4 regions of the Streptomyces sp. NPDC020917 genome follow, and region 2 is predicted to be linked to each of the others. Evidence: riboswitches for the same ligand, from Rfam matches in the RefSeq annotation. Region 2 holds a riboswitch; each other region holds the start of a gene.
What was found. A riboswitch is a leader RNA that binds a small molecule or an ion and turns the genes downstream of it on or off. The one in region 2 is predicted to bind cobalamin.

Region 1 (7,182 bases), on a different contig from region 2:
GTGGCGAAGAACGCCACCAGGCGGCCGATCAGGTGCTGTTCGGCGGCGCTGAGCTTGGCCAGGTCGGCCACGTCGGAGTGGAGGTCGACCTCCTCCACCGTCCAGGTGTTCTTGATCGCGTCGCGGTAGCGCTCGTAGAAGTCGGGGTAGCGCATCGGGCGCAGGGTCAGCTCGAACCCGGGGTCGAGCAGGTTCTTCTCGGTGGTCATCACTGGCATGCCTCGCAGGACTCGGGGTTCTCCAGGGAGCAGGCGACCGCGTCGGCGTCGCCGGGGGCGGCCGGGGCCGGCACGGGGACCCGCGCCGGGGCCTGTGCCTGCGCGGCCCGGGCGATCCGGGTGGCCGGGCGCGAGCGCAGGTAGTACGTGGTCTTCAGGCCCTGCTTCCAGGCGTAGGCGTACATCGAGCTGAGCTTGCCGATGGTCGGCGTCTCCATGAACAGGTTCAGCGACTGGCTCTGGTCCAGGAACGGCGTGCGGGCCGCGGCCATGTCGATCAGCCCGCGCTGCGGGATCTCCCACGCCGTGCGGTACAGCGACCGCACCTCCTCCGGGATCCACCGCAGGCCCTGCACGCTGCCGTTGGCCTCGCGGAGCGCCTCGCGGGTCTGGTCGTCCCACACCCCGAGCCGCTTCAGGTCCGCCACCAGGTAGGAGTTGACCTGGAGGAACTCGCCGGAGAGCGTCTCGCGCTTGAACAGGTTGGAGACCTGCGGCTCGATGCACTCGTAGGCGCCGGCGATCGAGGCGATCGTGGCGGTCGGCGCGATGGCCAGCAGCAGGGAGTTGCGCAGCCCGGTGGCGGCCATCCGGGTGCGCAACGCGGCCCACCGCTCGGGCCAGTTGAGGGAGACGCCGTAGTGGTCGGGGTGCAGCACGCCGGCCGCGGTGCGGGTCTTCTCCCAGGCCGGCAGCGGTCCGCTGCGCTCGGCCAGGTCGCAGGACGCCTCGTAGGCGGCCAGCATGATCCGCTCGGCGATCCGGGTGGACAGCTCCCTCGCCCCGGCGGAGTCGAAGGGCAGCCGCAGCCGGAAGAACACGTCCTGCAGGCCCATCACGCCCAGGCCCACCGGACGCCAGCGGGCGTTGGAGCGGCCGGCCTGCTCGGTCGGGTAGAAGTTGATGTCCACCACGCGGTCCAGGAACGTCACGGCGGTGCGGACGGTCTCGTCCAGCCGCGTCCAGTCCAGGTCGCCGTCCGGGGTGACGAACGCGCCCAGGTTGACCGAGCCGAGGTTGCACACCGCGGTCTCCGAGCCGTCGCTGACCTCCAGGATCTCGGTGCACAGGTTGGAGGAGTGGACGGTGCGGCCGGGCTCCGCGGTCTGGTTGGCGGTGCGGTTCGCGGCGTCCTTGAACGTCATCCAGCCGTTGCCGGTCTGCGCGAGGGTGCGCATCATCCGGCCGTACAGCTCCCGGGCGGGCAGGGTCTTGCGGGCCAGGCCCGCGGCCTCCGCGGCCCGGTAGGCGGCGTCGAAGTCCGCGCCCCACAGGTCGACCAGCTGCGGCACGTCGGAGGGGGAGAACAGCGACCACGTGCCGTCGGCGTCGACGCGGCGCATGAACTCGTCCGGCACCCAGTGCGCCAGGTTGAGGTTGTGGGTGCGGCGGGCGTCCTCACCGGTGTTGTCCCGCAGCTCCAGGAACTCCTCGATGTCGGCGTGCCACGTCTCCAGGTACACCGCCGCCGCGCCCTTGCGGCGCCCGCCCTGGTTGACCGCGGCCACCGAGGCGTCGAGCGTCTTGAGGAACGGCACGATGCCGTTGGAGTGGCCGTTGGTGCCGCGGATCAGCGCGCCGCGGGCGCGGACCCGGGAGTACGACAGGCCGATGCCGCCCGCGTGCTTGGACAGCCGGGCGATCTGCGCGTAGCCGTCGTAGATCGAGCCCAGCTCGTCCTGCGGGGAGTCCAGCAGGTAGCACGAGGACATCTGCGGGTGGCGGGTGCCGGAGTTGAACAGGGTCGGTGAACTCGGCAGGTACTCCAGCCGGTTCATCAGCCGGTACAGCGCGGCCACGTCCTGCGCGGCGCGGACGGTGTCGTCCTCGGCCAGGCCGCAGGCGACGCGCAGCATGAAGTGCTGCGGGGTCTCGACGACCTGGCGGGTGATCGGGTGCCGCAGCAGGTAGCGGCTGTACAGCGTACGCAGCCCGAAGTAGCCGAAGCGGTCGTCGGCGCCCTCGGCGAGCGCCTGCTCGACCAGCGCGTCCAGCCGCGTGGCGTGCAGCGTCACGAAGTCGGCGGTGCGGTCGCCGATCAGGCCCTCGCGGTGGCCCACGGCGACCGAGGACGAGAAGGACACCGCCCCCTGGCCCGCGGCCTCTTCGGCGATCGTGGCGGTCAGCAGCCGGGCGGCCAGCCGCGAGTACCCGGGGTCCTCGGCGATCAGGCCGGCGGCGGCCTCGGTGGCCAGCTCGCGCAGCTCGGCCCGGTCCGCCGTGGCGCTGCGCCCGCGCAGGGCGGCGGCCGCGACCCGGCCGGGGTCGGTGTCGGGGAGGTCGGCGGTCAGCGTCACGAGGTCGCGGAGCAGCGCGGCGCCGGCGGCGTCGGTGGTCTCTGCGGGTGGTGCGGCGGCTTCGGCAGCGGGTGCGTCAGGCGCGATGGTCACGTTCGGTGCTCTCCCTCGTTTCGCGGCGGCGGCCGGCGGAGAGGGACGGAAGGCAGCACCGCAGAGCCCGGGGAGGGCAGGTCGGAGCAGCGTCCGCGAGCCCAATCCGCGAGGCCCGGACACAGCGCGCCCGCTCGTCGGGCGCGGCGCCGGCAGGCGATCGGGCTGTGCGGGGGCGCGCGCGGGCGCCGCCGCTCACCGTTGCGGGGCAGCGCCGGATTCGCACCGGCTTCCCCTGCGGGCAGCGGAGTTGAGCATACATCTTGTGGACAGCGGAACGCGCCGACCCCACATGTAGTGGTGTCGGCGCGGCGTGTCGCGCGGCGTGCTCAGGTCCGCGACGGGCCCTGCTGGGCCCGGCGGATCTGCCGGTCGATGCGGGCGTCGTGCCGTGCACCGCTGAGCGGGGCGGCGGTGAGGGAGGCGGCGAGGGCGAGGAGGGCGGCGATGTCGAGGAGGAGTGTCATGAGTCAATCGTGCTCGCGCGCATTACCCGGGACCAGTGGCAGGACTGTCGTACTACCGCAACATCCTGCCAAGTGGCATGCTCGACAGCATGCTGCAGAACGTGGCCGTCCTGGCGCTCGACGGCGTGCACCCTTTCGAACTCGGCGTGGTCTGCGAGATCTTCGGGCTCGACCGCAGCGACGAGGGCCTGCCCGTGTACGACTTCGCGGTGGTCTCCGGCGAGGGGCCGGTGCTCGGCACCCACGCCGGGTTCAGCATGTCCGTGCCGGACGACCTGGACCGGGTGGAGGAGGCGGACCTGGTCGCCGTGCCGGCCGGGGACACCTTCAACGACCGCGCGTTCCCGCCGGACGCGCTGCGCGCGCTGGTGAGGGCGGTGGAGCGCGGCGCGACGGTGCTCAGCGTCTGCTCAGGGGTGTTCATGCTGGGGGCGGCGGGCCTGCTGGACGGCCGGCGCTGCGCCGCGCACTGGCGGCACGCGGAACGGCTCTCCGCCCGCTACCCGGCGGCCATGGTCGAGCCCGACGTGCTCTACGTGGACGACGCGGGGGTGGTCACCTCGGCCGGTACGGCCGCCGGCATCGACGCGTGCCTGCATCTGGTGCGCAAGGAGCAGGGGTCGGCGGTGGCGAACGCCATCGCGCGCCGCATGGTGGTGCCGCCGCACCGCGAAGGCGGCCAGGCCCAGTACGTGGACCGGCCGCTGCCGCGGGCCACCAGCGACACGGTCACCGGCGTGCTGGCGTGGATGGAGCGGAACCTCGACCGCGAGGTCACGGTCGACGAGCTGGCCGCGCGGGCCCACATGTCGCCGCGGACGTTCGCGCGGCGCTTCCAGCAGGAGACGGGCACCACGCCGTATCGCTGGCTGCTGGGCCAACGGGTTCTGCTCGCACGCGAGTTGCTGGAGTCGACCGGGCAGACGGTCGATGCGATCGCGGTGCGGACGGGGTTCGGTAACGCGGCGACGCTGCGGCACCATTTTGCTCGGTGGACCGGCACGACGCCCCTCACCTACCGCCGCACCTTCGGCCAGCGCCCCTGACCCCCCACCACCCGCCGTCCGCCGGCAACGTCCCCTCCGCGGGGCAGGCGGTGCCCCGTCAGGTGCGCGGGGAACTGCGCGCTCAGCCCCGCACGGGCCGTCCGCCGGCAACGTCCCCTCGCGGGGCAGAACGTGCCCCGCAGGGGCGCGGGGAACTGCGCGACCAGCCAGCGCGGCGCCGCACTCCGCCACCGTCCCGAAGGGGCAGTTCGGTCCGCTCCGGACCACCGGCCGGTGGCCGGTTGCTCGCGCTGGGGGCACCTCCCAGGCGCAGCCCTGGGGGACCCCGCGCCCCTGAGGGGTGACCCACACCGCCAGGTGAACGCCCCCCCGGGGGAGGGTGAACGCCCCCCGGGGGGAGGGTGGAGGGCCACCCGTTGGCGGGGGACGCTGCCCGGCGAAGGGCTAGGCTCCGGCGGGTTCGGGGAGGCCGGGGGAGACCCCGGGCTCACCGGGCTGCTCGGCGCCGGAGGAGCCGGACGGCTCGGACTCGGCCAGGTAGTCGGAGGCCACCGTCTCGTCCGCGCCGGCAGGCGCCTTGACCGCGTTGAGGACCAGGGTGAGCACGAGCACGAGGGCCACGTTGATCACGAACGCCGTCAGCCCGATGTACCCCTTCTCGCCGATCCACGGGATCATGTCGGAGTTCCCGCCGAAGTGCGCCTGGCTCGGGCTGGACTGCTCGTACGCCTTCCACGTGCCGTAGGCCATGCCGGCCGCCCAGCCCGCCAGCAGCGCCCAGCGGTGGAACCAGCGGGTGAACAGGCCGCCGACGATCGCCGGCACCGTCTGCAGGATCCAGATGCCGCCCAGCAGCTGGAAGTTGATCGCGACCGTCTTGTCCATGGTGAGCACGAAGACCAGCGCGCCGACCTTGACCACCAGCGACGCGACCTTGGAGACCTTGGTCTCCTGCTCGGGCGTGGCGTCCGGCTTGATCAGGTCCTTGTAGATGTTGCGGGTGAACAGGTTGGCCGCTGCGATCGACATGATCGCCGCCGGCACCAGCGCGCCGATGCCGATCGCCGCGAAGGCCACGCCCGCGAACCACGACGGGAACATGTTCTCGAACAGCTGGGGGATGGCGAGTTGGCCGTTGTAGCCCTTGATGCCCTTGCCGACGCCGTCGGCGATCGCCATGAAGCCGAGCATCGCCAGCAGGCCGAGCATGAGCGAGTACAGCGGCAGGATCGTGGTGTTGCGGCGGATGGTGTCGCGGCTCTTGCCGGACAGCACGGCCGTGACCGAGTGCGGGTACAGGAAGAGCGCCATGGCCGAGCCCATCGCCAGTGTGGCGTACGCCCATTGGGCCTTCGGCCCGGTCACCAGCGAGCCGCGCGGCAGCCCGGTCTGCGGGCTCTTCACCGAGTACGCGTCGGACGCCTTGCTGAAGATGTCGCCGAACCCGCCCAGCTTGTACGGGATGTAGATGATCGCCACCACGATGACGATGTAGATCAGCGCGTCCTTGACGAAGGCGATCAGCGCCGGCGCCCTAAGGCCGGAGGAGTAGGTGTACGCCGCGAGCACCGCGAAGGCGATCATCAGCGGCAGGTCCTTGACGAACCAGTTGGTGGAGTCGCTGCCGCCGACCCCCATCACGTCCAGCACCGCCTGGATGCCGACGAGTTGGAGGGCGATGTACGGCATGGTGGCCAGGATGCCGGTGAGCGCGACGGCCACCGACAGGCTCTTGGAGCCGAACCGCCCGCGGATGAAGTCCGAGGAGGTCACATAGCCGTGGCGGTGCGAGACCGACCACAGCCGCGGCAGGAACAGGAACACCAGCGGGTACGTGATGATCGTGTACGGCACCGCGAAGAAGCCGGCCGCGCCGGCGCCGTAGATCGCGGCCGGGACCGCGACGAAGGTGTACGCGGTGTACAGGTCGCCGCCGAGCAGGAACCAGGTGACCCAGGTGCCGAAGCTCCGGCCGCCCAGGCCCCATTCGTCCAGGTGCAGGGCGTTCTCGGCGCGCCGCCAGCGGGCCGCCATGAAGCCCACCACGGTGACGGCGAGGAAGAAGAGGATGAAGACGCCGAGGGCGACGCCGTTGACGTCGTTCTTCACTTGGCCGCACCCCCCTTGCGCGCCCGCTCCTCGCGGCGGACCAGGACGTACGCGGTGTACGTCAGCGCGGCCGCCACCGGCACCCAGGCCATCTGGTACCAGTAGAAGAACGGGATGCCGATGAACCGCGGAGTCACCCGCGAGTAGGAGTCCACCCACAGCAGGGCGACGAACGGCGCGAGCAGGCAGAGGCCGGCGATCACCCGCGAGGGGGTGACCACCGGTGGTGCGGTGTCCGGAGGTGTGGCTGTCATGTGTGTGGCTCCCGTCCCCTAGAGCGACCTGTGCAGTGCGCACGAACCTAGGGGAGGGGACCGACCGCAGTCACTACCCGTGCTGCCAACGGTGTGGCCACGATGTCCGCAGGCCGGACGGCCGATCAGTCCGTCGGACGGCTCAGCCGCGCCACGAACTTGTAGCGGTCGCCGCGGTAGACCGAGCGCACCCACTCCACCGGCTCGCCGGTGGTGTCGATCGAGTGCCGGGAGAGCATCAGCATCGGCAGCCCGACGTCGGTGCCCAGCAGCCCGGCCTCGCGCGGGGTGGCCAGCGAGGTCTCGATGGTCTCCTCGGCCTCGGCCAGCCGCACGTCGTAGACCTCGGCCAACGCCGTGTACAGCGACGTGTACTTGGCCAGGCTGCGGCGCAGCGCCGGGAAGCGCTTGGCGGACAGGTGGGTGGTCTCGATGGCCATCGGCTCGCTGTTGGCCAGCCGCAGCCGCTCGATGCGCAGCACCCGGCCGCCGGCCTTCATGTCGAGCAGCCCGGCCAGCCGGTCGTCGGCGGTGATGTAGCCGATGTCCAGCAGCTGGGAGGCCGGTTCCAGTCCCTGGGCGCGCATGTCCTCGGTGTACGAGGTCAGTTGCAGGGCCTGCGAGACCTTGGGCTTGGCGACGAAGGTGCCCTTGCCCTGGATGCGCTCCAGCCGGCCCTCGACGACGAGTTCCTGAAGCGCCTGCCGGACGGTGGTGCGCGAGGTGTCGAACTCCGT
Region 2 (7,182 bases):
TCATCCGCACGAAGGCGCCGGGGCCGAGGGTGCCCCGGTCGACGCCGAGCAGCCTGCGGGTGACGGAGTAGTCGTCCTGGGCGGCGACCGGTCCGACGGTGGCGTGCAGGCTGTGGCCGGCCAGTCCGTAGACGCCGGGGCGGGCCGAGGCGGTGGTGCGGGTGAGCACCACCCGGCCGTCCTCGACGGCGTGCACGGTGATCAGGCCCTCGGGGGCCGGCCCGGCGACCGAGGGCTTCAGGGCGAACGCGGACCCGTACCGGCCGGCCGCCAGTACGGCCGTTCCGGCACCCACCGCTGCGGTGGCCGCGAGGACCATCCGGTTTCGAAGGCGCATCAGCACCAGTGTGGGCGGCCTGCCCGGTGCGTGCCACGGGACCGGGCGCGGCCGGGTGATCCGGGGCCGCCGGCAGGGCCGCCGGACGGCCCCGGCGGCCGCGGTCAGGCCGGCGGGACGTACTGCCCGTAGCCCTTGTACTTCTCCGCGACCCGGCTCATGTCCCCGCGGGAGAGGGTGTGCGGCGCGGCGTCGGTGACGGACCTGGCGAGCAGCCAGACCCGGCACATCCACTCCAGCTGCTGGGTGCGGTCGTACGCCTCGTCGAGGGTGTCGCCGTGGGCGAGGGTGCCGTGGTTGCGCATCAGGCAGGCGGTACGGCCGTCGCGCAGCGCCTTGAGGACCTCGCGGGCCAGTTCCTCGCTGCCGTACAGCTCGTACCCGGCGCAGAGGATCTGGCCGCCGAGGGCCGCGGCCATGTAGTGGATGTTGGGCAGCTTGCTCACCAGTGACGAGGCCGCGGTCGCGTGCGGCGCGTGGGTGTGGACGATCGCGCGCGCCGGGGTGGCGCGGTAGACCGCCAGATGGGTGGGCAGTTCGCTGGTGGGCCGCAGAGTGCCGCGGACCTGCTCCCCGCTCGCCAGGTCGACCGCGACGGCGTCGTCCTCGCCGAGCCGGTCGTAGGGCACTCCGGTGGGTGTGACGAGGACCAGGTCCCCCACCCGCGCCGAGACGTTGCCGGAGGTGCCCACGACGAGGCCGTCCGCCACCGTCCTGCGCGCCGTGGCCACCACTTCCGACCAGGCGTTCTGCACTGCGTCACGCACGTCGAGTCCTTTGCTGGGTGCTTACACGTTGTACGTTGCCGTGCCGGTCGGGGGCGGGTTAGCGTCCCGCACACCGACCACGGCGCACACGGATTGCAGGGGCATTATGACCACCGTCAACGGCGGGATCTCGTTCTGGTACGCGGGCACCGGCATCCCGGAGCCCCGCGAGCCGCTGCCCGGCGACACCGACGCCGACGTGGTGATCGTCGGCGGCGGCTACACCGGGCTGTGGACCGCGTACTACCTGAAGCGGGCGGCCCCGTTCCTGCGGATCACCGTGCTGGAGTCGCGGTTCTGCGGCTACGGCGCGTCCGGGCGCAACGGCGGCTGGCTCTACAACGGCATCGCCGGGCGCGACCGGTACGCCAGGCTGCACGGCCGCGACGCGGCGGTGGCGCTCCAGCGGGCGATGAACGCCACCGTCGCCGAGGTGGTCGCGGTCGCCGGGCAGGAGGGCATCGACGCCGACATCCACCAGGGCGGCGTGCTCGAAGTGGCGTACACCCCGGCCCAGTTGGCCCGGCTGAAGGCGTACCACGAAGCGGAGCTGGCGTTCGGCGAGACCGACCGGGTGCTGCTGGGCGCGGCCGAGTCGGCGCGGCGGGTGCGGGTGGCGGGCACGGTCGGCGGCACCTGGACCCCGCACGGCGCGCGGGTGCATCCGGCCAAGCTGGTGCAGGGCCTGGCGGCGGCCGTCGAGCGGCTGGGGGTCACCGTGCACGAGTCGACCCCGGTGACCGAGATCCGGCCGAAGCACGCGGTGACGCCGTACGGCACCGTCCGGGCCCCGTACGTGCTGCGCTGCACGGAGGGGTTCACCGCGTCCCTGAGGGGGCAGCGGCGGACCTGGCTGCCGATGAACTCCTCGATGATCGCCACCGAGCCGCTGCCGCCCGAGGTGTGGGCGACGATCGGCTGGGACGGCGCGGAGACCCTCGGCGACATGGCGCACGCCTACATGTACGCGCAGCGCACCGCGGACGGCCGGATCGCGCTGGGCGGGCGCGGCGCGCCGTACCGCTTCGGCTCCCGGACCGACAACGACGGGCGGACCTCGCCGGCGACCGTGGCTGCGCTGCGGGAGATCCTGGTCCGCTTCTTCCCGGCGACCGCCGGGGTGGCGATCGACCACGCGTGGTCGGGGGTGCTGGGAGTGCCGCGGGACTGGTGCGCGACCGTCCAGCTGGACCGCAGCACGGGCCTGGGCTGGGCCGGCGGCTACGTCGGCAGCGGCGTGGCCACCTCCAACCTGGCGGCGCGCACCCTGCGCGACCTGGTGCGACTGGACTCCGGGCAGGGGCAGCGGACGGAGCTGACGGAGCTGCCGTGGGTGGGCCACCGGGTGCGGCGATGGGAGCCGGAACCGCTGCGCTGGGCGGGGGTGCACGGCATGTACGCGGCGTACCGGGCGGCCGACGGGCGGGAGCGGGCCGGGCGCAGCGCCCGCACCGACGTGGTGGCCCGCTACGCCGACCGGTTGTCCGGGAGACACTGACGATTCGAAGGGGATTCACGCGGATTTAACGATGGCACCGCGAGTCCGCTCCCAGTTCACCTTCCGTTCACCATCACTTCGTACGGTCGGCTCGCCACTGCCCGCTCGAACGAATACCTGGGGCCATGGAACACATCACGCTCCTGATCGGAATCGTGATCGCGACCGCGCTCGTGTTCGACTTCACGAACGGTTTCCACGACACCGCCAACGCGATGGCCACCACCATCTCGACCGGCGCGCTCAAGCCCAAGACGGCGGTGGCCATGTCCGCCGTACTCAACCTCGTCGGCGCCTTCCTGTCGGTGGCCGTCGCCAAGACCATCTCCGGCGGCATCATCGACGAGTCCGCCGGCATCAAGCCCGAAGTGATCTTCGCCGGCCTGGTCGGCGCCATCCTGTGGAACCTGATCACCTGGCTCGCCGGGCTGCCCTCCAGTTCCTCGCACGCGCTGTTCGGCGGCCTGATCGGCGCGGTGCTGGTCGCGGCCGGCACCCACGGCATCCACGGCGAGGCCGTGGTGATGAAGGTCCTGATCCCCGCCGCGGCCGCCCCGTTCGTGGCCGGCCTGGCGTCCACGCTCGCCACCCGGGTCACCTACCGGCTGGGCCGCGGCGCCGACCCGGAGGCCACGTCGCGCGGCTACCGGGCCGGCCAGATCGCCTCCGCGGGCCTGGTCTCGCTCGCCCACGGCACCAGCGACGGGCAGAAGACGATGGGTGTGATCACCCTCACCCTGATCACCGGCAACGCCCTCGCGCCGAACTCCGACCCGCCGCTGTGGGTCATCGTCTGCGCCGGCGCCGCGATGGCGCTGGGCACCTACCTCGGCGGCTGGCGGATCATCCGCACCATGGGCCGCGGGCTGACCGACATCCAGCCGCAGCAGGGCTTCGCCGCGCAGACCGGCGCGGCGGCCACCATCCTCGCCTCCTCCCACCTGGGCTTCGCGCTGTCCACCACGCAGGTCTGCTCCGGTGCCGTGATGGGCGCGGGCATGGGCCGCAGCGGCGCGGTGGTGCGCTGGAGCACCGCCGGCCGGATGGTCGCCGCCTGGGTGCTGACCCTGCCGGCGGCCGGCCTGGTCGCGGCCGGCGCCGCGCTGCTGGCCGAGCAGGGCAGCTGGGGCGTCGCCGCGGTCGCGGTGATCGCGCTCGCCGCCTGCGCCGCGATCCGCACCGCCGCGCGCCGCAAGCCGATCACCCACGCCAACGTCAACGACCCGCAGCCGTCCGCGGCCGGCGAGCCCCAGGGTGCGGTGACCGCCGCGATCGCCGCGGTCACCCCGCCGCCGCCGGCCTCCGCCACCGGCACGGCCGCCTGAAGCCCCGAGCACACCCCGCGAAGGACATCCCATGACCATCGACTGGCACGCCCTGCTCTCGGTCTTCGCCGTCACCCTGCTGTCCACCGTCGGCCTGGTCGGCGTCTTCACCCTCGGCATCGTCGGGCTCACCCGGCGCGGGGGCGGCACGGCCGCGCTCAGCCGCACCGGCGCCTACCTGTGCTTCGCCGCCTGCGCGGCGGCCGTCGCATGGGGCATCACACTGATCGTCCAGAAGTGACCTGCGCCGTGGCCGTCCGCACGTGACGGCCACGGCGACCGTCCCCGCCGGGGCTCGCCGGGGGGCGCGCCGGGGGTGTGGACCTCGCCACACTCCATCCCCGCAGGTCAACGCGGAGTTGACCCGGTATCGCGCACGTGGTGAACTGCCGGAAGCCATACGGCGGCAGGAGAGGAAGTCCGGTGCGAATCCGGCGCGGTCCCGCCACTGTCACCGGGGAGTGCACTCCCAACCCGTACGTCACGGCCGGTCATCCGGCTGGAAGACCGGGAGTGCGTTGATCCGGGAGCCAGGAGACTCTCACCGCCGGTCACGTCGAACCAGGGCGCGGACCCTGAGTGAGGACCTCTGCCATGCCCGGCACCCGAGTGGGCGCGAACACCCCCGGCACACCGCCGTGTTCGGCCCTGCCCACCGCCCCCAGCGCAGTCCCGCCCCCGGCCCCCCGTCCACCCCAGGCCCCGCCCCGCCGGAGCGTGACGGCGGGCTGAGCCGATGCGAGCCACACGTGCCGGAGACGGCTACGCGTACGGCGCCGCGCTCGGCTTCCTCTGCGACCTCGCCATCGGCGACCCGCGTCGCGGCCATCCGGTCGCGGGGTTCGGGCGCGCCGCGGGGTCACTGGAACGCCGGCTGTGGCGTGACGACCGGCTGAGCGGGACGGTCCATGCGGCGCTGTGCGCCGGCGGTGCGGTGGGTGCCGCGGTGCTCGCCCGGCGGGCCGTGCGCTCCTCCCCCGCGCTGTCCGTCGCGCTGACCGCGGCCGCCACCTGGTCGGTGCTGGGCGGCACTTCGCTGGCCCGCGAGGCGACGGCGATCGGCGAGGCGCTGCGGGCGGGCGACCTGGCCGCCGCCCGCGCCCGGCTGCCGCACCTGTGCGGCCGCGACCCGCAGCACCTCGACGCGGACGGCATCGCGCGGGCGGTGGTGGAGTCGGTCGCCGAGAACACCTCGGACGCCGTGGTGGGCGCGCTGGTGTGGGGCGGCCTGCTCGGGGTGCCGGGGCTGGCCGGCTTCCGGGCCGTCAACACCCTGGACGCGATGGTGGGCCACCGCTCCCCGCGCTACCTGCGGTTCGGCTGGGCGTCGGCCCGGCTGGACGACGCCGCGGGGTATCCGGGTGCCCGGCTGACCGCGGCACTGGCCGCGCTGGCCGGGCCGCACCCGCGCGCCGCGCTGCGCACCTGGCGCCGCGACGCCCGGTCCCACCCGAGCCCCAACGCCGGTCCCGTGGAAGCCGCGTTCGCCGGCGCGCTGCGCCTGCGCCTGGGCGGCACGCTCGCCTACGGCGGGCGGGTCGAGCACCGGCCGGTGCTGGGCGCGGAATTCCCCGCGCCCGGGCCCGCCGACATCCCGCGCGCGATAAGGCTGTCGCGGCGGGTGGGCGGGCTGGCGCTCGGCGCGTCGCTGCTGCTGTCCGCCGCGCGCCGCCGCGCGGGCGCGGGCGGCCCGGCGAAGGGGGCGCGGTGAACGCGGCCCGGGGCACGGCCGGCACGCGGCGGGTGAAGGGCCTGCTCGTCGCGGGGACGCACTCCGACGCCGGCAAGAGCGTGGTCACCGCCGGGATCTGCCGGTGGCTGGTCCGGCAGGGCGTGCGGGTCGCCCCGTTCAAGGGCCAGAACATGTCGCTGAACTCCTTCGTCACCCGCGACGGCGCGGAGATCGGCCGCGCCCAGGCGATGCAGGCGCAGGCGGCCCGGGTCGAGCCGTCGGCGCTGATGAACCCGGTGCTGCTCAAACCGGGCGGTGACCGCAGCAGCCAGGTGATCGTGATGGGCCGCGCGGTGGGCGAGTTGAGCGCCCGCGGCTACCACGGCGGCCGCCAGGCCGAGCTGCTGGACACCGTGGCCGGCTGCCTGGAGGAGCTGGGACGCACCCACGACGCGGTGATCTGCGAGGGCGCGGGAAGCCCCGCGGAGATCAACCTGCGGCGCACCGACATCGTCAACATGGCGCTGGCCCGCCGGGCTTCGCTGCCCACGCTGGTGGTCGGCGACATCGACCGCGGCGGGGTCTTCGCGTCGTTCTTCGGCACCACCGCGCTGCTCTCGCCGCAGGACCAGGCACTGGTCTGCGGCTACCTGGTCAACAAGTTCCGCGGCGACGTGACGCTGCTGCAGCCCGGCCTGGACATGCTGCGGAAGCTCACCGGGCGCCCGGCGCTGGGCGTGCTGCCCTTCGCGCACGGCCTGGGCATCGACGAGGAGGACGGCCTGCGGGCCCGGGAGTCGAAGGCGGCCGCGCCGCCGCTCGGCGAGGACGTGCTGCGGGTCGCGGTCGCGGCCGTGCCGCTGATGTCCAACTTCACCGACGTCGACGCGCTGGCCGCGGAACCCGGCGTCGTGGTGCGGTTCGTGGACCGCCCCGAGGAGATCGCCGACGCCGACCTGGTGGTGCTACCCGGCACCCGCGGCACCGTCAGGGCGCTGGAGTGGCTGCGCGCCCGGGGCCTGGCCGACGCGGTCGCCCGCCGGGCCGCGCAGGGCCTTCCGGTGCTCGGGATCTGCGGGGGGTTCCAGATGCTGGGGACCCGTATCGAGGACGACGTGGAGTCCCGCGCCGGCACCGTCGAGGGCCTGGGCCTGCTGCCGGTGCGGGTGCGGTTCGCCGCGGAGAAGACCCTGGCCCGGCCCGAGGGACACGCCCTCGGCCAGCCCGTGACCGGCTACGAGATCCACCACGGGGTGGCCGAAGTCCTCGGCGGGGACGAGGAGTTCCTCGACGGCTGCCGGGCCGGCGCGGTGTGGGGCACGCACTGGCACGGCTCGCTGGAGAGCGACGGCTTTCGCCGGGAGTTCCTGCGGCTGGTCGCCCGGCTGGCCGGCCGGCGCTTCGTGCCCGCGCCCGGCACCTCCTTCGCCGCGCTGCGCGAGGAGCAACTGGACCGCCTCGCCGACCTGATCGACGCGCACACGGACACCGCCGCGCTGCTGCGGCTCATCGAGGACGGCGCTCCCGCCGGCCTCCCGTTCCTGCCACCGGGGGCACCATGACCACCGTTCTGCTGCTGTCCA
Region 3 (7,182 bases), on a different contig from region 2:
TGGTGACCGCCACGGCCAGCAGCAGGTCCACGGCGACCGCGCCCAGGCCCACCCACAGCGGCCGGTACGACGAGGTCAGCGGGACGACGGCGGCCGTCCAGCCGATGTGGGTGAAGCTGTCGGCGATCGCGGTGACGATGTGCAGGGCCAGGAAGACCAGCGTCATCAGCGACAGGTTGCGGTGGAGTGCGGAGACCTCGAACCTGCCGATGTTGCGGGGCGCGTAGCGTCCGGCCGACAGCACGCCGACCACGACGGTCAGCGTCAGCAGCACGAGCGAGACGGTTCCGGCGGCCCGCGTGGCGTACCACAGCGGGCTCGGGCCCGACGACGCGAGGACGACGGCCGAGTGGGCTGCGCTCATCTCAGGTGCCCTCCAGGACGTCCGGCTTCCGCTCCGCTTCCTGCCGCTGCTCCAGCGGCCAGCCGTTGAGGTAGGCGACCGCCCCGTCGACGCCGGCGAGCCGGGCCGGCAGCCCGGTCTCGCGCAGCCAGTCCAGGGCGCCCTCGCCGAGGACGATCGCCGCCGTGCTGGCGGTGTTGGCGTCGACGCAGTCGGCGGCGGCCACGCTCACCGTGCGCCACACCGCGGGGGCGCTGTCCCCGGTGGCCGGGTCGACGATGTGGTGGACGGTGCGCCCGCCGCGCTCCCAGGTGCGTACGGCCGTGCCCGAGGTGGCGAGGCCGCCGCTGCGCACGGTGACGACGGGGGTGTGCGGTCCTGCGGGTCCCGCGTGGTCGTCGGCGACCGCGATGCGCCAGCCGCCGTCCGGTGCCGGGCCCGCGGTGGACACGTCGCCGCCGAGGTTGACCAGCACCCCGCAGCCCGCCGCGGCGGCCGCCGCGCGGGCGGCCCGGTCGGCGGCGAGCGCCTTGGCCGTGGCGCCCAGGTCCAGCGCCGCTCCCGCGGGCAGGCGCACCAGGCGCAGCTCGGGATCCCAGGCGATCGACCGCCATCCCTGCGCCGGGCGGAGCCGCGGCGCCGGGCCGGTCCTGGCGATCCGGGTGAACGTCACGTCGTAGCCCAGCGCGACCGCGGCCGGTCCCACCGTGGGGTCGACCGCCCCGCCGGTGACGCGCGCGGCGCGCATCGCGACCTCGATCGCCTCGGCCAGCAGCGCGCCGACCGGCACCGGACGGCCCGTCCCCGCCGAGGCGTTCACGCGCGCGAGTTCGGAGTCGCCCCGGAACCGGCTGCACGCGGCGTCGATGGCGGCGAGTTCCGAGTGCAGGACGGTCAGGGCGATGCCCGTGCGGGAGGCGTCGGTGGTGAGCAGTTCCGCCGTGGTGCCGAGGGCGGGGAACGAGACGCGGTCGGTCGCACCGGTCCGGCCGGAGAGCCGGGGGGTGGAGGTCATGATCCTCCCGTCGTGGTCTGCGGAGGCTGCGTCGTCGGGGCCGGGGCCTGGGCGGGCGGGCGCAGACCGGTGGAGGGCTTGGGCTTGGCGGGCTGGGGCTTCGCCGGCTGGGCCGGGCGGGGCGCGGGTGCCGCCGGCTTGGCGGGCTTGGCCGCGGGCCGGCTCGGCCGGGCGGGCGTCGTCGCGGTGTGCGGCGCCTGCGCCGGCGGATGGGTCGGGGAGGCCGGGGCCGTGGTGGCACCGCCGGACGGCGTCGCGGCCGGAGCGGAACCCGCGCCGCCGGACGGAGTGGCCGCGGGCGTGGTGGCGGTGCCGCCGGACGGCGTGCCGGCCGGCGTCTGCGCGGGGGAGGGATGCGTCCCGGAGCCGCCGGGGATCGCCTGCGCGTACCCCGCGCCGAGCGCCGCGGTACCCACGACGGCCGCCGCCACGGCCCACATCGTCGTCGTCCGGACCCGGATCCGTCCGCGGTCCCGCCGGCGCGCCGCCTCCTCGACCGACAGGTCGGCGTTGCCCTGGGGGAGCGGGGAGCGGTGGCGACGGTGGCGCATGGTGCGGATCTCCTCACGGCGGACGACGGGGTATGCCCACCAGCCTGCCGTCCGCGTCGTCGGGAACCTGTTCAGGGAGTCCTCAGAACTGGTTAAGGCCACTCCCACCGAACTCGGCAAATCGTCCGAAATCCCACGTCGGACGTTATGCGAGCGGGAGTTCCATGACGACGGTCACACCTCCGCCCGGGGTGTCCTCGAGCCGCACCGACCCCCCGTTCGCGGTGAGCAGCCGGTGCACGATGGCCAGCCCCAGCCCGGTCCCCGACGCCTGGGGACTGCTGAAGCGGTGGAACGCCGTCTCCTGTGCCGCGGCGCTCATCCCCGGCCCGTCGTCGGCGACGGTGAGGAGCACCCGGCCCTGCCGGGCCCGGCCCTCGACACGCACCGTCGCGCCTTCCCCGACCGCGTCCAGGGCGTTGGCCAGCAGGTTGTCGAGCACCTGCTCCAGATCGCCGGCGCCGAGCCGGGCGGTCAGCCCGGGACGGCAGCGGGCCGTGAGCCGGACCTGCCGCTCCTGCGCCACCGGGGTCCAGGCCGCGAGCCGGTCCTCGACCACCTCGTCCACCCGCACGGCGACCGGCCGCGGCACGGCGTTCTCCGCGCGGGCCACCGCCAGCAGCCCGTCGACCAGGCGCGAGAGCCGGGTGATCTCCTGCTGCGCGGCGGCGAGCTCGGTGGCCGTCAGCTCGTCGCCGGGGGTCTCGGTGGCGAGCATGTCGAGCCGGAGCCGCAGCGCGGTGAGCGGTGTCCTCAGCTGGTGCGAGACGTCGGCGATCACCGCGCGATGCCCGTGGATCAGGGTCTCCATACGGGCCGCCATGGTGTTGAAGGTGGACGCGAGCCTGCGCACCTCGACCGGGCCCTGCCCGCCGTCCGCACGGACGTCCAGCCTGCCCTCGCCCAGCTCGCGCGCCGCGCTGTCCACGGACCGCAGCGGCCGGCCGACCCACCGCGCCAGGACGACGGCCAGCAGGGCCCCGGCGACCAGGCCGCCGACGCCGATGCCGGCCAGCCGCGCCCACATCTCCGCGATCCGGTCGTTCGTGGGATCGGCCGACCGGGACAGCACCGAGACGCCCACCGGCGAGGACGTCTCGCCGACCGGCACCGCGACGGCCAGCCGGTCGTCCTGCGTGCGGGTGACCGTCCCCGCGTGGGCGAGCACGCTGCGGGCCATGGCCGCCCACTGCTCGCGGGTCTCCGCGAACTGAGCGGCGCTCTGCTGCGGGCACGGCGTGGACGCCACCTCGCGCCCGGCCGCGTCGAAGACGGCGGCGCAGGCGCCCGGCTCGGTGCCCCGGACCAGCATGCGCCGCAGCGACGCCGCGCTGCCGTGGTCGGACAGGTGCTCCTCGGCGGCGGCGGCCAGCGCGCGATCGGCGTCCTCGGTGCTCTGGCGGAAGGACGCGCGCTCGCGGTCGGCGAGCGACAGCCCCAGGGGCACGACGGTGAGCACCAGCAGCACGGTGACCAGGGACATGACCGCAAGGGCGATGCGCCGGGTCATGGCACGTCGGGGGGATCGGCCCGCGGGTCCGGGGTGCCGAGCCGGAACCCCCTGCCGTACACCGTCTCCACCAGACCGGGCCTGCGCAGTTTCCGGCGCAGGCCCGCCACGTGCACGTCCAGCACTTTCGTCGGCCCGTACCAGTGGGTGTCCCAGGCCCGTTCCAGGATCTCCTGCCGCGTCACCACCCGGCCCGGGTCCACGGCGAGCGCCTCGAGGATGTCGAACTCCTTCGGGGTCAGCGCCACCTCGCGCCCGCCGACGGTCACCGTGCGGGTCCGCAGGTCCACGGTGAGGTCGCCGTGGTGCAGCACCTCGGGCTCGGCCGGCCGCACCCGCCGCAGCACCGCGCGGATCCTGGCCAGCAGCTCGGCCAGGCCGAACGGCTTGACCAGGTAGTCGTCGGCGCCCTCGTCCAGCGCGGCCACCCGGTCGCCCTCCTCGCCGCGCGCGGTCACCACGATGATCGCCATGTCGGACCGGCCGCGCAGCGTCCGGCACACCTCGACGCCGTCCATGTCGGGCAGTCCCAGGTCCAGCAGCACCACATCGGGGTCGGGCGACGCCAGGAGCGCCTGCTGACCCGAGGCCGCCGCGGCGGTGTCGTACCCGGCCCGCTCCAGGCCACGGACCATCAGATCGGCGATTCCCGGGTCGTCCTCGACGACAAGCACCCGCATCCCCCCATCGTAGGTCTGCGACCGCTGCGAACTGCGGATTCCGCCCGGGGCGAGCCGTGCCCCGGGCGGCGGCGCGCGCCGCGCCACGACGGCGGGGCACGCGCGCCCGAACCGCCGCCGGCCGTGCCCGCGGCCTCACCGGGTGAGGGGCGTCACCGTCCCGGATCGTGGACGTCGCCGGACGGCGGCGGGGGCGCGGTCCTAGGCTGGAAGGGCAGCTGGTTCACGCCCGCCGGCCAGGCGGGTGTGTCGCAAGAGGGAACCCGGTGGGAATCCGGGACTGCCCCGCAGCGGTGAGCGGGAACGACCGCCGTCATACGCACTGGGCCGCAATGGCCCGGGAAGCGACGGCCAGTAGGTGTCCTCGACGAGGACGTGCCCGCGAGTCCGAAGACCTGCCACCTGCCCGTGTGCGCCCGGTGCGCCCGCGGAGTCCCGGTGACCTCGAGGGCGGGTCGGCGTACGAAGCACCAGCAGTCCGGCGTGGCGCGCACGCCCGCATCGCTCGTGCCGCCATCCCTTCGCGCTCTCGTCCCGCCATCGGGACCTCAGGGATCCATCTCGCGAAGGAGATCTCCGTGACGACCAAGCCCGCAGCCGCGGCAGCACGGGCCACCGTGTACGGCTACCCCCGCCAGGGCCCCCGGCGGGAGCTGAAGAAGGCGATCGAGGGCTACTGGAAGGGCCGCGTCAGCGCGGACGCCCTGCGCTCGACCGCCGCCGAACTGCGCCGGGCCACCTGGCGCCGGCTCGCCGAGGCCGGCATCCAGGAGGTGCCGACCGGCGACTTCTCGTACTACGACCACGTGCTGGACACCACCGTGATGGTCGGCGCGATCCCCGACCGCCACCGCGACGCGGTCGCCGCCGACCCGCTCGACGGCTACTTCGCCATGGCCCGCGGCACGCAGGACGTGCCGCCGCTGGAGATGACCAAGTGGTTCGACACCAACTACCACTACCTGGTGCCCGAGTTGGGGCCTGACACGGTCTTCTCCGCGGACCCGGCCAAGCAGGCGGGCGAGGTCCGCGAGGCGCTGGCGCTGGGACTCGACCCCCGGCCGGTCCTCGTCGGCCCCGTCACCTACCTGCTCCTGTCCAAGCCGGCGCCGGGCGCGCCGGCCGGCTTCGAGCCGCTGACCCTGCTGGACCGCCTGCTGCCGGTCTACGCCGACGTGCTCGCCGACCTGCGGGCCGCCGGGGCGCCGTGGGTGCAACTCGACGAGCCCGCCCTGGTCCAGGACCGCACGCCCGCCGAACTCGCCGCCGCGGAACGGGCCTACCAGGTGCTGGGCACGCTGACCGACCGTCCGAAGCTGCTGGTCGCCTCGTACTTCGACCGGCTGGGCGACGCCCTGCCGCTCCTGGCCGCGGCACCGGTCGAGGGACTGGCCCTGGACTTCACCGGGTCCGCGGCCGGCAACCTCGACGCGCTCGCCGCGGCCGGCGGGCTGCCCGGCAAGCGGCTGGTCGCCGGGGTGGTGAACGGGCGCAACATCTGGGTCGCGGACCTGGAGAAGGCGCTGTCCACCCTGGGCACGCTGCTCGGGCTGGCCGACCGCGTCGACGTCGCCGCCTCCTGCTCGCTGCTGCACGTGCCGCTGGACGCGGCGGCCGAACGCGACATCGACCCGCAGATCCTGCGCTGGCTGTCCTTCGCCCGGCAGAAGACCGCCGAGATCACCACGCTCGAAAGGGGCCTGGCCCAGGGCACCGACGCCATCGCCGCCGAACTGGCCGCCAACCGGGCCGCACTGTCCGCCCGCGCCACCTCCCCCCTGACCCGCGACCCGGCCGTGCGGGCCCGCGCCGAGGCCGTCACCGGGGCCGAGACGCGCCGCCCGCAGCCGTACGAGCGGCGGGCCGCGGCCCAGCGGGAGCGGCTGGGCCTGCCGGCGCTGCCCACCACCACCATCGGCTCCTTCCCGCAGACCGCCGAACTGCGCGCCGCCCGCGCCGATCTGCGGGCCCGCCGGATCGACACCGCGGGCTACGAGGAGCGCATCAGGAAGGAGATCCAGGACGTGATCTCCTTCCAGGAGAGGACCGGCCTCGACGTGCTCGTGCACGGCGAGCCCGAACGCAACGACATGGTCCAGTACTTCGCCGAGCAGCTCACCGGCTACCTCGCGACCCGGCACGGCTGGGTCCAGTCGTACGGCACCCGGTACGTGCGCCCGCCGATCCTGGCCGGCGACGTCGCGCGGCCCGGCCCGATGACCGTGCGCTGGACCTCCTACGCGCAGTCCCTCACCGGCCGCCCGGTCAAGGGCATGCTCACCGGCCCGGTCACCATGCTGGCCTGGTCCTTCGTCCGCGACGACCAGCCGCTCGGCGACACCGCGCGGCAGGTCGCGCTGGCGCTGCGCGATGAGGTGGCCGACCTGGAGGCGGCCGGGACCTCGGTGATCCAGGTGGACGAGCCGGCGCTGCGCGAGACGCTGCCGCTGCGGGCCGCCGACCGGCCGGCGTACCTGGCGTGGGCCACCGAGGCGTTCCGGCTCGCCACGTCCGGGGTCCGTCCGGAGACGCAGGTCCACACCCACATGTGCTACGCCGAGTTCGGCGACATCGTGGAAGCCATCGACGACCTGGACGCCGACGTCATCAGCCTGGAGGCGGCACGCTCCCACATGCAGGTGGCCGGTGAGCTCGCCGCGCACGGCTACCCGCGGGAGGCCGGGCCCGGGGTCTACGACATCCACTCGCCCCGGGTGCCCGGCGCCGGTGAGGCGGCGGACCTGCTGCGCAAGGGACTCGAGGCCATCCCCGCCGAGCGGCTGTGGGTCAACCCGGACTGCGGCCTGAAGACCCGGGGCTGGGCGGAGACCCGCGCCTCCCTGGAGAACCTGGTGGCCGCGGCCCGCACGGTCCGCGCCGAGCTGCCCCCGTCCTGACCCGCCGGCCGGGAGGGACGCCGCGCCGCCCCTCCCGGCCCCGTGGGTGCGCCGCCCCGTCGTGCACACCGCACGGCCGCGCAGGCGCGGAGAGCCGGAGGGGCTCCCGGGCGCAGTGTCCCGGGAGCCCCTCCAGCGGTGCCGGGCCGGCCGGTCCCGAGGACCGGCCGGCGGCGGTCAGCCGGC
Region 4 (7,182 bases), on a different contig from region 2:
GTGTTGCCGCGCAGGATGTGCTCCGACACCCCGAACCGTCCGAACGCACCGGCCAGCGGTACCGCGATGCCGTCGACGAGGACGGCGGTCAGACATGCGGGGAGGGGGCCGTTGTCGTCGAGTTCCCGGCCCGGATCCTCACCGCAAGCCGCTTCCACGGCGGCCCCGTCTCCGCCCGCGACGCCCGCGGTCTCGCCGGTTCCGCCTCCGGCCCGGGGCAGTGACAGCGGGAAGGCGCCCCCGAGTTGCGCCTTCCACCGTAGGTCGTCGAGCGACAGAGCCGGAACCCGGCGGTGCAGCACGGCCGTTGCCAGCAGCGGGGAGACGAGCCGTGCCGCCATCCCCAGGTGGGCCACCGACGCGGCCACCCGCACCTCGATCCGCGCGACGTCCAGACCGCCGCCGGCGGCGAGGAACTCCCGGACCGACGCGACCCGTTCGTCCAGGACGGAAGGATCGGTGACGAGGTCGGTCACCGACCGCCAGTCACCGGCGGGCGGATGCGCCGGGTCGTGGCGGCCGATGGTGAAGAACGGTCCGAGGGCGTCGAGCGCGGCGTCACCGTCGCGGCCGCCGCCCCGGTCCGCGCCGCCGTCGGCGGCATGGGTCACGTCGTCACCGGGTCCGCGGCTCCTGCGGACGCGGCTGAGGCCGGCTTCTGCCGCCGTACGGTGGCCGGTTGGAGTAGGCGCTGCGCCATCGGCGCGAAGACCAGCCCGATCGTCCCCCACAAGATGAGCTGCGCGGCGACCGAGTAGAGCCGGAAGTCGAACAGCACGTCGGCCGGGAAGCCCGGATAGACGAGGTGCCCCTGCTTGTCGGTCAGCGGCAGCGGCGTCTCGGTGGCGTGGTGGCCGTAGAGGTGGACGTTGTCCGACAGGTGCCCGATCGACGGCAGCAGCGTCATCACGACGCCGATCACGACGACGTACGCGGCCGCGCCGAGCAACGTGGCGTTCCAGTTGCCGAACCGCGGCTGGAGACGCTGCCCCAGCCAGACGGCGCCGGCGAGGAACAGCACCGAGCACAGCACCATCACCAGGTACAGGCTGCCGCGTTGCTGGATCGTCTCCGCGTGCCCGATGGCCGGCGGGTTCGCCGGGTACTTCACGAACGGCACGAGGTAGAAGCCGAGGAGGCCGCCGCCGGCCACCAGCACGGACAGGGTCCGGGCCTGCAGGCGCCCGGTGCGGCCCAGGCACAGCAGGTACGCGACCGCGAACAGCGCGCCCATGGCCATGCCGAAGAAAATCATGCCGACGCCGAGGCCGACGTCCGCCTGGACGGTACGGGAGAACAGGTCGGGGTCGGCCATCTCCGGTGGGATCCCGGCGGCCTTGTCCAGCGCCTCCTGCGCGGCGTCACGGCCGCTCTCGTAGGCGATGGCCTTGTTGATCTGGGGCTCGGCGAAGATCCGCGCGAACGCGAACGCGAGCAGCCCTGCGAGGGCGCCGGCCAGCAGGCCGCGCCCCAGGATGCGCTTGACCATGGTCAGTCCTGGTGTCCCCGCCGCTCAGTGGCAGGGGAAACCGAGGAAGTGCCGGGCGTCGTGCACGAACTCGTGGACGTGCATGTCGTTTCCGAACACCGACACCGCGCCCTGGTCGACACCGATGAAGTAGTAGACGGCGAGCGCGAGCACCGCGGTGCTCACCAGCAGCAGCGCGGCGCGGACGTTGGGGACGACGACGGGGATCGCGGCGGAGCCGGCGTCGTGGGTGGGGGTGGCGGCAGGCGCGGACAGACTGCTCATGTGGAGCCCTCCTTGGGGATCGTGCGTCCCAGTTCGATGGAGCGGGCGCAAGGGGGGAGTGTCTGACTCGCCCCCGGCCGTGACCGGGGGGCACACAGTGGCGCGACCGTGCCGGAATTGCACCGGCTTACTCGCTCCCTCGCAGTTATTGGCACAGTAAGGGCGGTCGGAAGACCCCGTCAATGTGACCTCCGGCCACCTCCGCACGTGAACGCGGCCTCAGGGCCCGGTCCGTGGGAGCAGCCGGGTCGGCCCGCAGGCCGCTACGGGCTCGTCGAGGCCGTCGACGCGGCCGCCGGATGGCCTCGCGGGCGAAAACCCGTACGAGAGCGGGAGCAGGCGGCGCCACAATGGCGCGCATGTCCACCGAGCCTCACGAACCTCGCGCAGCCGTCGACGCCCTCTTCGCCGCCCTCGACCCGCTCGCGTACCCCGACCGCATGCGCGCCCTCGCCGTCTGGACGCGGGAGCGGGCGCAGGACGGCGTCGTCGGCGGCGACGGTGAGGGCAGCGGCGTCGGCCGCCTCGGCGGGAGTGGACTGCGGCCCGTGCTGGACGAGTTGGAGACGCGCGGCCTGTACGGCCGCCGCCTCGCGGCCGTCGCCGCGTCCATCGGGCAGGACGCGGGCTTCCTCGAGGCGCGCCTCGCGGACCCCGACGCCACCGTCCGCGGCTACGCGCTCAAGGCCGCGTTCCACCTGCCGCTCAGCGACGCCGCGCTGGAGCGGGCGATGGACGATGCCCCGGAGGCCGTGCGCCGCCGCATCGCTCTCGCGGTCGTCGACGGCGAACGCCCCAAGCTGGCCGAGCGGTTGCTGGTGTCCGTGCGCGAGCAGTGGGGGGACGAGGAGGCCGCGCGGCTGCTGCCGGGATGCGGGGCCGACGTTGTGGAACGGCTGCTGCCCGACCTGTTCCTCGCGGTGGTGCGGTGGCGCGCCCTCGCCCGCCGCCACGCCGACCTGGTGCTGGACGAGGCCGCACGCCAGCTCGCCGAGCTGCCGGAGCTGTCCGGCCCGGCGTGGTGGCAGCGCAACGGCGACCTGTTCGAAGCCGCCGTCGAGGCACGCCCGTTGCGCGTCCTGGAACTGCTCGAACGACACTGCCCGCAGCGCTTTCCGGTGTCGGTCAGGTCATGTCTCGGCCCGCTGCTCAGGGCGGCTCCGGGACGGACGATCGCACTGATCACGGCTCCCGAACGCCTCGCGCACCCTTCCCACGGCCTGCTGTCCCGTACCGCGTTGGGCCGTGTCGCCAGGCTCGGGCCGCCGGAGCTCCTCGCGCTCGGGAAGGCATGGAGCCGCCAACCCGACGCCCTGGCGGCGCTGTTGCGCGCCCTGCCGCCGTCCCGCCGCGAGTCCTTCTACGACGCCGCGACCGCCGGCCAGGACCTCGGCCACACCGCTCTCAGCGCGAGCGTCCTGGAGGCGCTGCCGCGCGCTCGCGCACAGGCCGAGGCGCGGCGGATGGCCGCGCAGGCCGCGGAACGCGGCGAGCCCTGGGACACCGTGCTGGCCGCCGTCGCCCACCTGCCGGTCGCCGAGGCACGCGAGCGCCTCGTCGCCGCCACGCGCCGTCCCGCCGCCGATGACCGCGCACAGGCATACCCGATGCTGGTCAGGAACGCGGCCAGGTCCGGTGAGGCCGCGCCGGTCGCCGTGCTGCTCGACGACCTGCAGCGGCTCCGCAACGAGCAGGAGCCCGTCAGGTCACCCGCGCTGCTGGCCCTCGCCGAGGTTCCGCCACGGCTGTTCACCGGTGTGGACACCAGCCTGCTCGACCGCATCGCGATCGACGCCGTGGAGGCACGTGACAGCTCCCCGCGCACCCGCCACGCCCTCTCGTCGCTGGCCCTCGCCGTGCTGCGCGAGCACGCCGTGAGCGGCGAACGCCCCCTCGTGGGATGGGCGTTGACCACCCTGACGCGCCTGTCCGGGCACACCGGAGGCGCCCACCTCGGCCGGCTGGACACCACGCTGCGCCGGGGACAGGAGTTCCAGGTCTTCGAGGCGCTCCGGCCCTGGCTGGAGGCGGGTGCCGACAAGGTCGACCACTCCCTCACCTTCGCGCTCGCGCGGGCCCTCGGGCGCCGCGCCCGCCACATGCCCGAACTCCAAGAACTCCTTTGGCAAGCCGTCCAGTTCGGGAACGACGCGACGGTGCGGCAAGCCGTCGACCTCTGGCTCGACGACCCGGCGACAAGGGACGAACGGGCCGAGCGCGTGCTGGAGCTGGAACCGTCAGCCGCCGTGCTCCCACCCGTGCTGCGGGTCCTGGCGCACCGCCGCACCGACCTGCTGGACCCCGTCCTCGCCGCCAGGCCGCCGTACGGGCGGTTCCTCGTCCCGGGAGCGCGGTGGCTGCCGCCCCTCGACGGTATCCGCAACTGGCTGCCGCGCCAGCAGGCCGCCGCCGCAAGGCTGTTGGCCCGCGCGGCGGGGGACGCCTCGCTGCCCAAGTACACGCGGGCCTGGCACCTCCGGGACGCGGCGGCCATCCCTGAACTCGGCTTCGACATCGTCCGCCGGTACCTCGAGTCGACGGACACGGTGCTCGCCGAAGCCGCCCTGGGGGCCTTGGCCTGGACGGACCGTCCCGGTGACGTGCTGCCGCTCCTGCTGGCGCACGCGGCGGACGACCGGGCGCGCGTCGCGCTGTACGCGGCCGGCCGGGTGACCAAGTTCGTCGTCCCGTCCCAACTGGAGACGGTGCTGCGCACGGCCCTGCTGCCGGCCGCCGACGGCACGGCCGCTCCGGCCGCCAAGGTCACCAGCCGCAAGGAACTCGTGCGGCTGGCCGCGTCCCGGCTGCCGGTCGGCACCGCCGCGGTGATCCTGGACGAGGCGTTCGCGCTTCCCGGCCAGCATCCCGACGTGCAGGCGGCCTGCGTTCCGGTCGCCATGCAGCTGCTGCGGGCCCCGGCGGCCTGGCGTGTGCTGGAACGCGCCGCCGACGGCCCTCTGGTCACCCGGACTGCCGTCCTGCGGGTCCGGCCGTACGACCTCAGGGTCGCCGAACGGCCCCGCTACGCACGGCTGGTGGGCCAGGTGTCGCGCCGCGCCGACCAGGAGACCGCGGACGCTGCGACGGGAGCGCTCGCGAACTGGGCGCCGTGGTACCCCGAGGCGGCGCCGCTGCTGCTGGCGAGCACCGTCGATCTGGACAACAGGTCGTCGTGGCGGGCCGCCGCGGACGGCCTGGTGGAGCTGACCGCCGCGGTCGACGGCGACGGCCCGCTGCTGGAGGCGCTGGCGCGGCTCGTCGTCGCGGAGGCGGAGGCTTCCGCGCACGACGTGGACGCGGGGCCGGAGCGGGATCGGCCCGCCCGGCGGCGGATCGGCCACCTGGTCGCGCGGCTATCGACCCTCGTGACCATGCGGAGGACCGCGGCGCGGAGGGTGGCGGCTCAGCGTGCCGCGGAACTTCTCTGCGGCACGCCGGACTTCGTGGCGCAGGGAGCGCATCTGGCGGCCGTGGCCCTCGATCTGGACGCGGCGGCCGCGGATCTCCTGGACGCGCTGGACCACTTGGCGGCTCTGCACGTGGAACGCCGCGCCCTGGCCGCCCGTACGGCGGGGACTCTGCGCAGCCGCCTCGGCAGCGTCGGGCAGCCCGGCGATCCGCTTGTCCTGCTGGCCGCCGTCGAACGCCTTACGTTGAGCGGGAGTTACGCCGGAGGGATGTTCGCGGTGTCCATCACCCAGGTGCTGGGTGTTCGCACGGGCTGGCCGCAGGAATGGCGCACCCGCCTCCGGGTTCTCCGCGGCCACGGTGTCCCTGACGTAGCCGACGCGGCTCTCGCGGTGGAGACGGCCCGCGAGTAGCCGCTTCCCTCTGACGTGGCCCGGGTCCCGGCTTCCGGGCTGCCCCCGGGTGTGCTCTGCCGCCTGCCGCGCCGTCGTGGCTTGTCGCGCTGGGGGCACCTCCCAGGCGAAGCGCTGGGGGACCCCGCGCCCCTTCGGGGTCCGGGCTGCCCCGCGGGGTGCTTTGCCGTCGAAACGGCATCGTTTGGGCTTGTCGCGCAGTTCCTCGCGCCCCTGGCGGTGCACCTTCGGTGGGTGGGGTCGGGGCCGCCACGGGAGTGTCTCCTCGGAACTGTGCGTGCGGCCCTCTCCATTGGCTCACCCGGGCGCATGCACAGTTCCTGCGGGGACACTCCCGCACCGTCCCCTCCCAGCCCGGCCCCCGACTGCGGGAGGAATGGGGACGGGGGTCACCCATGGGGGCGCGGGGAACTGGCGGAACAGCCCCAATGGCGCGGCACCCGGCAACGCGCCCCCGGGGCAGCCCGGATTCCCGCCCCGGAGGGGCGATGCTCCAGGAGTGCGGGGAACTCCGCGCCCAGCCGAAGTGGACCGCTCGACGGCAAAGCACCCTTGGGGGCAGCCCGGTTGCCGCAAGGGGCGCGGGGAACTGCGCGATCAGCCCCAACTAGTCCGCACCCGGCAACGCGCCCCCGGGGCAGCCCGGATTCCCGCCCCGGAGGGGCGATGCTCCAGGAGTGCGGGGAACTCCGCGCCCAGCCGAAGTGGACCGCTCGACGGCAAAGCACCCTTGGGGGCAGCCCGGTTGCCGCAAGGGGCGCGGGGAACTGCGCGATCAGCCCCAACTAGTCCGGACTCGGCAACGCGCCCCCGGGGGCAGCCCGGATTGCCGCAAGGGAGGGGGGACCGACCCGCCACGACAAGACCAGCAGACGGCTAAGCACAGCGTGAGGGACCCCGGAAGCCGCAGGACCGCACCCGGGGGGTGTTCCCGGTGCAGCCGGGGAGGGGACCGGTGTGGCCCGGTCAAATGGGGGCTGGGAGAAGGGAATTCGAGAGGGCCTGGACGAGAGCGGCGGCGCGATGGTCCGCGGCTCCGCCGACGATGGTGTTCATGACGTAGGCGAAAGCGATGCCGTGGCCGGGGTCGGCGAAAGCGAGGGAGCCCCCGCGGCCGGGGTGGCCGAACGCGGTGGGGCCGGTCATAGGAGTGCCCTCGGTGGGCAGCATGTAGCCCGAGGCGAAGCGGCTGGGGGCCATCATGACCAGGTCGAGGCCGGAGGACTGCTCCGCCGCCGCGGACGCCACGGTCTGCGGGGTGAGGAGGCGCACGCCGTCCACCTCGCCGATCAGCGCGGCGTACATGCGGGCCAGGGCGCGGGCGGTTCCGATGCCGTTGGAGGCCGGGAGTTCGGCGGCCTGCACCTCGGGTACGTTGAAGTCGATGGCAGCCGGGTCGGTGACGGCGAAGGCCCGGTTGCTGAGGGAGTTCGGGTCGCTCCAGGCGGCGGCCGCCGCGCGGAACTCCTCCGGGATCGACTCCAGCGGGACGTCGGACTGGTCGGTGGGAGGCTGCTGGTCGCGCATGCGGCTGACCCGGGCGCGTTCCCGTTCCGGCAGCCCGATGAAGAAGTCCAGGCCGAGCGGCGCGGCGATCTCGTCGGCGAA

Region 1: it holds a riboswitch for cobalamin, as region 2 does, so the genes downstream of both, ACH4TG_RS09970 (ribonucleoside-diphosphate reductase subunit alpha) here and ACH4TG_RS03610 (cobalamin biosynthesis protein) in region 2, are expected to answer to the same signal.
Region 3: it holds a riboswitch for cobalamin, as region 2 does, so the genes downstream of both, metE (5-methyltetrahydropteroyltriglutamate--homocysteine S-methyltransferase) here and ACH4TG_RS03610 (cobalamin biosynthesis protein) in region 2, are expected to answer to the same signal.
Region 4: it holds a riboswitch for cobalamin, as region 2 does, so the genes downstream of both, ACH4TG_RS06660 (CbtB-domain containing protein) here and ACH4TG_RS03610 (cobalamin biosynthesis protein) in region 2, are expected to answer to the same signal.

What each region holds. Positions count from the first base shown of each region.
Region 1 is NZ_JBIRRR010000004.1:962-8,143, forward strand. It holds gene ACH4TG_RS09965 (ribonucleotide-diphosphate reductase subunit beta) at 1-218, opposite strand, end outside; gene ACH4TG_RS09970 (ribonucleoside-diphosphate reductase subunit alpha) at 209-2,608, opposite strand; cobalamin riboswitch at 2,742-2,910, opposite strand; gene ACH4TG_RS09975 (hypothetical protein) at 2,938-3,075, opposite strand; gene ACH4TG_RS09980 (helix-turn-helix domain-containing protein) at 3,165-4,121, shown strand; gene mctP (monocarboxylate uptake permease MctP) at 4,527-6,191, opposite strand; gene ACH4TG_RS09990 (DUF3311 domain-containing protein) at 6,188-6,445, opposite strand; gene ACH4TG_RS09995 (GntR family transcriptional regulator) at 6,571-7,182, opposite strand, start outside.
Region 2 is NZ_JBIRRR010000001.1:847,291-854,472, reverse strand. It holds gene ACH4TG_RS03635 (alpha/beta hydrolase) at 1-337, opposite strand, end outside; gene ACH4TG_RS03630 (class II aldolase/adducin family protein) at 442-1,104, opposite strand; gene ACH4TG_RS03625 (NAD(P)/FAD-dependent oxidoreductase) at 1,211-2,602, shown strand; gene ACH4TG_RS03620 (anion permease) at 2,728-3,927, shown strand; gene ACH4TG_RS03615 (hypothetical protein) at 3,959-4,168, shown strand; cobalamin riboswitch at 4,292-4,489, shown strand; gene ACH4TG_RS03610 (cobalamin biosynthesis protein) at 4,664-5,638, shown strand; gene ACH4TG_RS03605 (cobyric acid synthase) at 5,635-7,161, shown strand; gene cobN (cobaltochelatase subunit CobN) at 7,158-7,182, shown strand, end outside.
Region 3 is NZ_JBIRRR010000016.1:145,092-152,273, reverse strand. It holds gene ACH4TG_RS29095 (ferric reductase-like transmembrane domain-containing protein) at 1-364, opposite strand, end outside; gene ACH4TG_RS29090 (FAD:protein FMN transferase) at 366-1,358, opposite strand; gene ACH4TG_RS29085 (hypothetical protein) at 1,355-1,909, opposite strand; gene ACH4TG_RS29080 (ATP-binding protein) at 2,055-3,419, opposite strand; gene ACH4TG_RS29075 (response regulator transcription factor) at 3,416-4,099, opposite strand; cobalamin riboswitch at 4,302-4,517, shown strand; gene metE (5-methyltetrahydropteroyltriglutamate--homocysteine S-methyltransferase) at 4,678-6,996, shown strand; gene ACH4TG_RS29065 (kelch repeat-containing protein) at 7,174-7,182, opposite strand, start outside.
Region 4 is NZ_JBIRRR010000002.1:573,622-580,803, forward strand. It holds gene ACH4TG_RS06650 (hypothetical protein) at 1-611, opposite strand, end outside; gene ACH4TG_RS06655 (CbtA family protein) at 608-1,489, opposite strand; gene ACH4TG_RS06660 (CbtB-domain containing protein) at 1,514-1,753, opposite strand; cobalamin riboswitch at 1,789-1,948, opposite strand; gene ACH4TG_RS06665 (hypothetical protein) at 2,113-5,574, shown strand; gene ACH4TG_RS06670 (serine hydrolase domain-containing protein) at 6,541-7,182, opposite strand, start outside.